DNA from 2 places in the Janthinobacterium sp. GMG1 genome. Region 1 is predicted to be linked to the other one. Evidence: predicted binding sites of a transcription regulator. Region 1 holds the regulator's gene; the other holds the start of a gene.
The links. Region 1 encodes sigma-54, which starts transcription at its own class of promoters, with help from an activator protein. Its sites were predicted from a motif close to TGGCANGNAANCTGCTTT; they were not measured.

Region 2: SJI03_RS28460 (beta-propeller fold lactonase family protein) is a predicted target of sigma-54. The motif match lies at 2,550-2,567, and genes of this name have one in related genera.

What each region holds. Positions count from the first base shown of each region.
Region 1 covers NZ_JAXQNT010000002.1:595,647-600,718, reverse strand. The annotation lists gene rapZ (RNase adapter RapZ) at 1-24, shown strand, start outside; gene SJI03_RS07720 (3-hydroxyisobutyryl-CoA hydrolase) at 25-1,110, opposite strand; gene hpf (ribosome hibernation-promoting factor, HPF/YfiA family) at 1,246-1,608, opposite strand; gene SJI03_RS07710 (RNA polymerase factor sigma-54) at 1,678-3,156, opposite strand; gene lptB (LPS export ABC transporter ATP-binding protein) at 3,161-3,916, opposite strand; gene lptA (lipopolysaccharide transport periplasmic protein LptA) at 3,916-4,497, opposite strand; gene lptC (LPS export ABC transporter periplasmic protein LptC) at 4,523-5,072, opposite strand, start outside.
Region 2 covers NZ_JAXQNT010000020.1:7,266-12,337, forward strand. The annotation lists gene SJI03_RS28450 (transporter substrate-binding domain-containing protein) at 1-170, shown strand, start outside; gene SJI03_RS28455 (TonB-dependent receptor) at 289-2,427, opposite strand; gene SJI03_RS28460 (beta-propeller fold lactonase family protein) at 2,632-3,588, shown strand; gene adh (aldehyde dehydrogenase) at 3,933-5,072, shown strand, end outside.

The sequences.
Region 1 (5,072 bases):
CTGCGCCATCGCGAGCGCGCTTGATTAGTCGAGGTGGCGCAGCGGATGCGCTTGCGCCGGCCAGACGGGGACAAAGAAGCGCGCCACCATGGCCGTGTCGACGTCGTCCAGGCTGGCAGGATTCCAGCGGGGCGCATTGTCCTTGTCGACCACCAGCGCACGCACGCCTTCGAGCACTTCGCCATGCTCGAAATTATGGCGCACCACCGTGCGCTCCAGGCGCAGGCAATCGGCCACGCCCAGGTGAGCGCCCCGCTGCAGCAATTCCAGGGTGACCGACATCATCAAGGGCGAACGCAAACGCATGGCCGCCAGCGCCCTGGCGGCGAACGCACAGTCGTCCTGCGCCAGCGAGGCCATGATGGTCGCCACCGAACCCGCACTGAAATGACGGTCCAGCGCCGCACGCGCCGTGGACAGGGACGATACCCCCGCCTCGGCCTGGAACGGTGCCGCCAGCGCCTTGATGGCTACCGGCAAGGCCTCGCCCGGCGTCGAGTCGAACAGGGCCAGCAGCGCCCCCATCTGCGCCTCGGGCAGGTAGACATCGGCCAGGCCCGTGTACAGGGCATCGGCCGCGTTGATCGTCAGGCCCGTCAAGCCCAGATACAGGCCCAGCTGGCCGGCCAGGCGGGACAGGAAATAACTGCCGCCCACGTCAGGGAACAGGCCGATATTGACTTCCGGCATGGCCATGCGCGTGCGGCCCGTCACGATGCGCAGGCGATTGCCGGGCCCGGCTTGCGCCACACCCATGCCGCCGCCCATCACCACGCCATCCATCACGGCGATATACGGTTTCGGATAGAAATGGATCACATGATTTAACGCGTATTCTTCCGTAAAGAAATCTTCCAGCAGGGCGCTGCCGCCTTGCGGCGTGGCCAGGCCCGCATCGTAAAAGAAACGAATGTCGCCGCCGGCGCACAGGGCTTTTTCGCTGCTGGAACGGATCACGACGGCGTCCACGTGCGGATCATCGCGCCAGGCCAGCAGGACCGCGCTCAGGGCGCGCACCATCTCCAGCGACAGGGAATTCAAGGCTTTCGGACGGTCGAGCACGATGTGTCCGGTGCGGTTGCGGATGGAGGTCTGGACGAAGTCGCTCATGGCAGGCAGGAAAGAAGTGAAAGTGCAAACATTCTAGCGCCTGCGCGGGGAAGATTGCGTTCAACAGGTCCAGGCGCAAAAAAGGGCGCAAGATGTGCGCCCTTAGTTGATCACAACTGCTGGAAGCGGGTGGCCTTAGACGGCGACGACGGCTTCTTCCTCGGAGTTGTCTGGCAGATGCTTGATCGCCTCTTTACCGTGCCCTTGCACTTTGGTTTTGTATTTCATCACTTGCCTATCGAGCTTGTCGATCAGGGTATCGATCGCGGCGTACAGGTCGTGCGCCAAGCTTTCCACATAGACAGTCTTGCCACTCAAACGCAGGTTGACTTCAGCCTTTTGACGTTTTTCTTTCTCTTTGAGGTTATCCACGGTCAGAATCACGGCGATATCGATGACTTGATCGAAATGACGTTTCACGCGCTCCAGCTTCGTTTGTACGTATTCACGGATGGCTGGTGTCACTTCGAGATGATGTCCGCTGATGGTGAGATTCATACACACTCCTAAAGATGATCGGGTTCGTGCGGTCCATCCTATCCGGCCCGCAGAGGAACCGAAAAAAACTTACAAACACTTACGCAGGCTCACTGGCGGAATTTTCAACGCTTCCCGGTATTTGGCAACAGTACGTCGCGCAATCACCATGCCTTGTTCCCCCAGCATGTCCGCAATCTTACTGTCGGATAAAGGATTTTTAGGGTCTTCTGCTCCTGTCAGTTGCACGATCAATGCCCGTATCGCCGTCGATGACGCTTCGCCCCCCGCTTCGGTGGCGACGTGGCTACCAAAGAAATATTTCAACTCGAACATGCCGTGCGGGGTCAGCATGTACTTTTGAGTTGTTACCCGCGAGATAGTACTCTCGTGTAAACCCAGTGTATCAGCTATTTCACGGAGCACAAGGGGGCGCATGGCAACGGCCCCATGCGAGAAAAAGTTCTTTTGTCTTTCTACTATCGCCTGTGCCACGCGCAGGATGGTGTCGAAGCGCTGGCGCATATTCTTGATCAGCCACTTGGCTTCCTGCAACTGTGCGCCCATGGCGCCCTCGCCCTTGCCCTGCTTGAGCAAGTTGGCGTACATGGCGTTGACACGCAGGCGCGGCATGACGTCGTTGTTCAGGGTCACTTGCCAGCCATTGCGCGCGCGCTTGACGACGACGTCGGGCACCACGTAATCGGACACGTCCGAGGCGAATACGGCACCCGGATGCGGATTGCACTGGCGAATCACCGTCTGCGCCTCGCGCAAGTCTTCATCGTCGCAATCGAGGGCTTTTTTCAGCTTGTTGAAATCGCGCTGGGCAAACCAGGCCAGGTGCTTTTCGACGATGACGAGGGCCATGCGCCGCGTCACCATGGCGATGTGCGGCAAGCGCTTGATTTGCAGCGCCAGGCATTCGGACGCATTGCGCGCGCCCACGCCGGGCGGATCGAAACTTTGCAGCAGCGACAAAGCCGTGCGCATCTCGTCGGCGTCGATTTCCAGCTCTTCCGGCAGGCGTGCCAGGATGTCGTCGAGCGACTCTTCCAGGTAGCCATTGTCGTCGAGCGCGTCGATGATCAGCTCGACCAGCGCGCGATCGCGCAATTCCAGCACCGTCACGCGCATCTGCTCCATCAGGTGCTCGCGCAGGGTGCAGTGATGGGCCTCCAGTTGCGGACGCGAATCTTCATCGTCGGGCGCCTTGCCCCGGCTCGCCTCGCTCCAGTCGCTGTCGCCGCCCTCGGCGGCGGCCGGGCTGTCGCCCGCCTCGCCATCAAAGGTTTCCGCTTCGGCCGGCGCGGCGGGCGCGTCCTGGCCTGGCGGCTGGGGTGGCGCTTCGGCCGGCGCTGCCGTGGAACTCAAGGCCCCGTCGGACAGCAGGCGCAGCGAACGGTCGAGCGGATCGTCGAGGCGTTCAAGCAAGGGATTATCCGTCAGCAATTGCTCGAGTTCCTGGTGCAATTCCAGGGTAGACAATTGCAACAGGCGTATCGATTGCTGCAACTGCGGCGTCAGTGCCAGGTGCTGCGAAGTGCGCAGCTGCAATGATTGTTTCATTGGCTTACATGCGGAAGTGTTCGCCCAGATAGACCCGGCGTACCGACTCGTTCGCGATGATGTCGTCGGGGCGTCCCGACGCCAGCACCGAGCCCTGGTTGATGATGTAGGCACGGTCGCAAATACCCAGCGTCTCGCGCACATTATGATCGGTGATCAGCACGCCGATATTGCGCTCCTTCAAGAAACGCACGATGCGCTGGATCTCGATCACGGCGATCGGATCGACGCCGGCGAACGGCTCGTCGAGCAGCACGAAACGGGGATCGGTGGCCAGCGCACGGGCAATTTCCACGCGGCGGCGTTCGCCACCGGACAGCGACAGCGCCTGGTTCTCGCGCAGCTTTTCAATCTGCAAGTCAGCCAGCAATTTATCCAGCCGCTCCTCGATCTCGGCCTTCGTCAGCGGACGGCCTTCGACGGTCTGGATTTCCAGCACGGCGCGGATATTGTCTTCCACCGTCAGCTTGCGGAAGACGGATGCTTCCTGCGGCAGGTAGGACAGGCCCATCTGCGCGCGGCGGTGGATCGGCAGGCTGGAAATGTCCACGCCGCTGATATCGATGCTGCCGCCATCGGACGGCACCAGGCCGACGATCATGTAGAACGATGTGGTCTTGCCGGCGCCGTTCGGGCCCAGCAAACCCACCACTTCGCCGCATTCGACTTGCAGCGAAACATCATGCACGACTTGCCGCTTGCCATAGGTTTTTTGCAGACCGCGAACGATCAGGGTGCTGCCGCAACGTGTATTGTCCATTATTTCTTTCCTGGCGCGGGCGTGGCCGGCGCTTTCTCCGCTGCCGGCGCCTTGGTCTTCGGCTGGATCACCATGCGCACGCTGCCGCCATCCGCGGTGCTGGTGCCGCTGTTGGAATTTTCCATCGCGAATTCTTCCTTGCGGCTGTCATACGAGATGAAGGCGCCATTCGCCACATCGGTCACTTTCGCGCCTTCCAGGCGCGTCAGCTTGGCTCTGGAAAACAGTTTCACCACTTCCGTCTTGTTGTCGTATTCCACGCGCTCCGCTTCGCCTTCCACCCACAGGTCGCCCGCGCCATCGCGCTTCTGGCGGAAGGTGGCGAGCTTGCCGGGGTCGGCCCAGAAGGTAATGAACTGGTAGCCTTGCGGGTCTTCCGTGATCAGGGCCCGGCCCGCCTTCATGGTCAGGGTACCCTTGACCAGCACGACGTCGCCCGTCAGGGTGCGCACCTGCTTGATGTCATCGACGTGGCCGCTACGTGCCGTGATGACGGCTTCCTTCTCGGAATCGGCCTTCTCGGCATGCGCCCCGCCCATGATGGCCAGGGACAATACGGTCAACAGCAAGATGTTCTTCATAGTATGGTTTCCTTGTTTCATTCTGTCATTTTGCCGCCGCGGCCGGGCGCGGTTTCGGCGGGAGGACCATGCGCAGCGCATTCTGCACTTCCACCACGCCGGTGGCGTTATTCGCCTTCATGCCGACGCCATTGATGCGCGAGGCGCCCGTCAGGATATCGACAGGCACGTCCGTTTCCATTCTTTCCTCATCCGGGAACACCGTCAGCGCTTCCGTCTTGACCGTCAGGTTCTGCGCCTTCGGACTGGCCACGCGGTCGATCACGACCTTGCGGTGCAGTTGCAGCCGCGTATTGTCCTGGTCGATATGCGCCAGCTCCGCATTCATGTTCATCGGCGGCATGCCTGGCGTGAGCTTGCGCACGAAAGGCTGGTCGATATCGGACGAATCGTCCAGCGGATAATGCGTGAGCTTGGTGCCCGACACGATATAGCTGGGCTTACCCGTCAAGTCCATGCGCACCAGGCTGAAATTGGTGATGAAATAGTCAGGCTCATCCAGATGCTTGCTGGCCGTGATGTCCTGGCTATTCTTGTTCATCACCTCGAGCAGCCAAAAGCTGGCCAGCGCGACA
Region 2 (5,072 bases), on a different contig from region 1:
AAGTGGCGTTCGCCCGCTTGCCGCGTGCTGGCTGGGCCGTTGGCCTTGCCGTCAGCCGTCAGCAGCTCGACGTGGCGAAATTGCTGCAGGCAGCCATGAACGAGATGGCGGCCAGCGGCGAATTAAAAACCATCTTTGAGAAATATGGCGTGAAGGAAGCGCGGCCTTGAAGTAGCTTGCTTGAGTTTACAAGCCCGCGCATCGGAAGACGCGCGGGCTTTTTCATGAGAACGCCTGAAAAATGTTCAGGGCAATGCAACGCCGCCATGGACTTTTTCTCAGGTGTTCTTAAAAGGAGTATTGGGCGCTGACACCTAGCAACCAATTGCGTCCCGGCGCCGCTTCATAGTAGCGCTTGTTGCTGTCGCCGACGATGACGGAACCCACGTAGGTCTTGTCGAAAAGATTGTTCAGGCGGGCAAATTCCTTGAAGCGCCAATTACCCACGTTTTGTTTGGCGTTGAAGCGCGCATTGAACACCGTATAGCCGGGTGCCGGTTTTTCGATGTTGCTGTCTTCCGCGTAGACCTGATTGCTTGCCACGCTTTCCAGCGCCGCGCCAAAGCGGTCGAACGTGTCTTTCCAGGCCAGTTCCGCGAACAGGTTGGCGCTGGGCACGCCCGGCAAGCGGCTGCCTTCGCGCACGCTGCCAAACGCCTGGTCATACACGGCGTGCAGGCTGGTGAGGGCCACTTTTGTCGTGAAGCCATACGGCAGGTTCGAATCCAGCGACACTTCCATGCCCTGGCGCAAGGTTTTACCCGCATTGCGATAGCTGGTGCGCCCGCCGCTGGACTTGTCGACCACCAGTTCGTCGCTGGTCTTGATCTGGAACACGGCCGCGTTCACGTGGGTGTTGTTATTGATCCTGGCCTTGATACCCGCTTCCAGGTTGGTGCTGGTGGCCGGTTTCAAGTTGAAATTGAAGCCGCCGGCCGTGCCCGAGTAAAACAGTTCGTTCAGGGTAGGCGCCTCGAAGCCGCGCGCGGCGCTGGCGTAGACGTTGACGTTCGGCGTCAGTTTGTACAGCAGGCCCAGCACCGGCGTCGTATGGCTGAACTCGAGGCTGCCACTGTCGTCACCATTGCTGAGATAGTGGTCATCGACCGCCACTTTCATCTTGCTGTAGCGCAAACCTGCGCTGAGCAGCCATGGGCCGCTTTGCCATTCCGCCTGGATATAGGGATCGAGGCTGGAGACGACATTCTGCTCGTCGCGGCGCAGCTTGCCTTTTACGCCAAACGTGTTGCCGATGTAATTTTCATAGCCCGTGCGGTCATCGCTGGAGCGGCCATAGTCGATGCCGATGGTCGTGCTCAGCTTGCCGCCAGCCAGCTGGTTCACATGCAGCCAGTTGGTGTCGATGCCGTAGAACTCACGCTGGAAGTCGACCACGCCGCCTGAATGGCTGGGCGGCGCCTGGAAGCCTTTGGTAAAAGCCTGGTACTGGATCACGTCGCGGTTGCCGCCATATACCATCACATGCAGGCGGTCATCGCCGAACGATTGTTCATAGGTGGCGCCGATTTGCTGGTGGTCGATGCTCTTGCGCGTGTTGTAGCGTTCGGCCAAGGTGCGCTTCGGGTTTTGCGTATCGCTCGCATCGATTTCACCGGCGCGCGGATCGGCGGCAAACGTGGCCCAGGTGGCGCCCAGCGGATCTTGCGTGTTGCCCTGATGCAAGCTATTGGCGACGATGGTCAGCTTGCTGTCCGCCGTGGGCTTGACGGTGATCTTGCCGAAAGCCTGTTCGCGCGTGGCGGCGCTGTGGTCGCGGAAGCCATCCGTACGGAAGCGCGAACCGTCGAGCACGTAGCCGATGCCGCCTGCCTGACCCTGCGCCGACAGATCCACCTTGCTGGTGCCATAGCTGCCGCCGGTCACGTTCAGCTCCACGGACGGGGGATTTTGCCCATCCCTGGAAAACAGCTGGATCACGCCGCCCGAGTGGTTGCCGTAGATGGCGGAAAACGGTCCGCGCAGCACTTCGATGCGCTCGGCCGTATCGAGGTTGAAGGTGGCGGCCTGACCCTGGCCGTCCGGCATGCTGGCAGGAATGCCATCGCTGATCAGCTTGACGCCGCGCACGCCAAAGGCCGAGCGTGCGCCGAAGCCGCGCGACGAGATTTGCAAGTCTTGCGCGTAGTTCTGGCGGTTTTGCACGACCAGCCCCGGCACGGCGGCCAGCGCTTCTGACGCGTTGACGCGGATTTGCCCATCCTGGATGCGGGCGCTGTCGACCACGTCGATGGACGCAGGCACTTCCTGGCTGGGGTGGGCGATGCGGCTGCCGCTGACGACCACCGTATCCATCAGTTGCCCGTTGGCCGGGTCAGCTGCCTCGGCGGCAAAGACGTGGGGGGCCAGGGTGGCGCTGCCGGCGACAAACAGGCTGGCGATTGTGTTCAGGCGGAAACGATGCTGCATGCGGATTCTCCAATGTGAATAAAAGCCTGCTTGAGCGCGTGAGCGCCACAGGTCTGCATAGTTGTATCAAGCAATATGCCTGCCATGTCTCCATTGGTGGGCGGAAATTATACGCGTGTCAGTGGCACGGCGTTTGCATACAGCAATGTTCAGATGCGCCGATGCAGCGCGCTTTTCCTGTGTTTTCCCATTGAAAAGGTGATTATGCCCAACTTCTTCTCGCGCTTGCGCCAGGTGTGCTGGCTGCTGCCGGCGCTCGCCAGCACCGCCGTCCAAGCCGCTCCCTTTGCCTATGTTCCCAATGAAAAGTCGGGCACCTTGAGCGTGATCGATACGGCCACCGACCAGGTCGTGCGCCAGATCGTGGCGGGCAAGCGTCCGCGCGGTATCGCCGCCGACCCCAGCGGGCGGCAATTGTTTGTCACGGACGCAGCCAGCAGCGCCTTGCTGCTGATCGATAACACTGGCGGCGCGCCCGTGCGCACGGTGGCGCTGGGCAAGTCGCCCGAAGGCGTCAGCGCCTCGCAAGATGGTAGTCATGTGGCCGTGGCCGTCGAGGAAAACAATAGCGTGGCCTTGCTCGACGGCCATACGGGTAGCTTGCTCGCCGACATCAAGGTGCAGGGACGCAATCCGGAACACGCCGTCTTCAGCCCCGATGGGCGCTGGCTGCTGGTCAGCGCGGAAGAGGCCGAGCAAGTCGATGTCATCGATGTGGCACAACGCCGCCAGGTGGCGTCCATCGCCGTGGGACTGCGTCCGCGCGGCATCGGCTTCAGTCCGGACTCGGGCCGCGCCTATGTGGCGTGCGAACTGGTCAATGCCGTGTATGTGATCGACATGGCCGCGCGCAAGGCGATTGCCACCATTCCAGCTGGCAAGAATGCGAATGGTATCGCCGTCCACCCCAGCGGCAGGCAGGTGTATGTCTCGAATGGCATCGACGGCACGGTGATGGTGATCGATACGGCCAGCAACCAGGTGACGGCCACCATTCCCGTCGGCAAGCGCCCGTGGAACATGGCCCTCACGCCCGATGGTGCCAAGCTGTACGTGGCCAATGGCCGTTCGAACAGCGTTTCCGTCATCGACACGGCCAGCGCGCAGAAGGTGGCCGATATTACCGTGGGTGAATTGCCATGGGGCGTGGTGATTCGTTGATGCCTTGGTGGCACTGGCGCAGGTGTTCCAGTCTGGTACACCTGTTCCATTGTGCAGCGGCGACGGAGCGGTGCAGCAGGGCTGGCGCGGATTGGAACAGGACGGCGCCACCTTGTTCAAAACGCGCACACACCCACGCCTGCCTTCTTGCCCGGGGCGTGCGCTGAAAAGCGCGCCGGTATTGACGCCACGCCCTTGCAACAAGGGTAAAACCGGCTAAGTTTGTAGTGGGATGGCGAGCTGGCACGGCATTTGCGGAAGACTCCGTGTACTCACCCCATCTGTACCAGGACGTTTGATTTTAATTAAGTAATTCCATTCTAATTAACCCGATAGAGGACGACATGAATCTCGCAGACATCAGCAAACTGGGCGTAGCCAATCCCTTCAAACAACGCTATGACAATTACATCGGCGGCAAATTCGTTGCACCAGTAAAAGGTGAATACTTTCCCAACATTACGCCGATCACGGGCTTGCCGTTTTGCGAAATTTCCCGTTCCACGGCCGAAGACGTCGAGCTGGCGCTGGACGCCGCGCATGCCGCCAAGGATGCCTGGGGCAAGACTTCGCCTGCCGAGCGCGCCAATATCCTGAACCGCATCGCCGACCGCATCGAACAGAACCTGAGCCTGATCGCCACGGCGGAAACCATCGACAACGGCAAGCCGATCCGCGAAACGATGAATGCCGACATTCCGCTGGCCATCGACCATTTCCGTTACTTCGCCGGCTGCATCCGCGCGCAGGAAGGTTCCGTTGCGCAAATCGATGCGGAAACCTATGCCTATCACTACCATGAGCCGCTGGGTGTCGTGGGGCAGATCATCCCGTGGAATTTCCCGATTCTGATGGCCGTCTGGAAACTGGCGCCAGCCCTGGCCGCCGGCAATTGCGTCGTCTTGAAACCGGCCGAGCAAACCCCCGCTTCCATCATGGTGTTGATCGAACTGATCGGTGATCTGCTGCCGCCGGGCGTGCTGAATATCATCAACGGTTTCGGCCTGGAAGCGGGCAAGCCGTTGGCGTCGAGCAAGCGCATCGCCAAGATCGCCTTTACGGGCGAAACGGGCACGGGCCGCCTGATCATGGGTTACGCCGCGCAAAACCTGATTCCCGTCACCCTGGAGCTGGGCGGCAAGTCGCCGAACATCTTCTTTGAAGACGTGATGGATGCCGACGACGAGTATTTCGACAAGTGCCTGGAAGGCTTCACCATGTTTGCGCTGAACCAGGGCGAGGTGTGCACCTGCCCATCGCGCGTGCTGATCCAGGAATCGATCTACGAGAAATTCATCGAACGGGCCCTGAAGCGCGTGGCCGCGATCAAGCAGGGCAATCCGCTCGACTCGTCCACCATGATCGGTGCGCAGGCGTCGCAGGAGCAGCTGGAAAAAATCCTGTCCTACCTCGACATCGGCCGCCAGGAAGGCGCGGAAGTGCTGGCCGGCGGCGAACGCAACACGCAGGCGGGCGACCTGGAG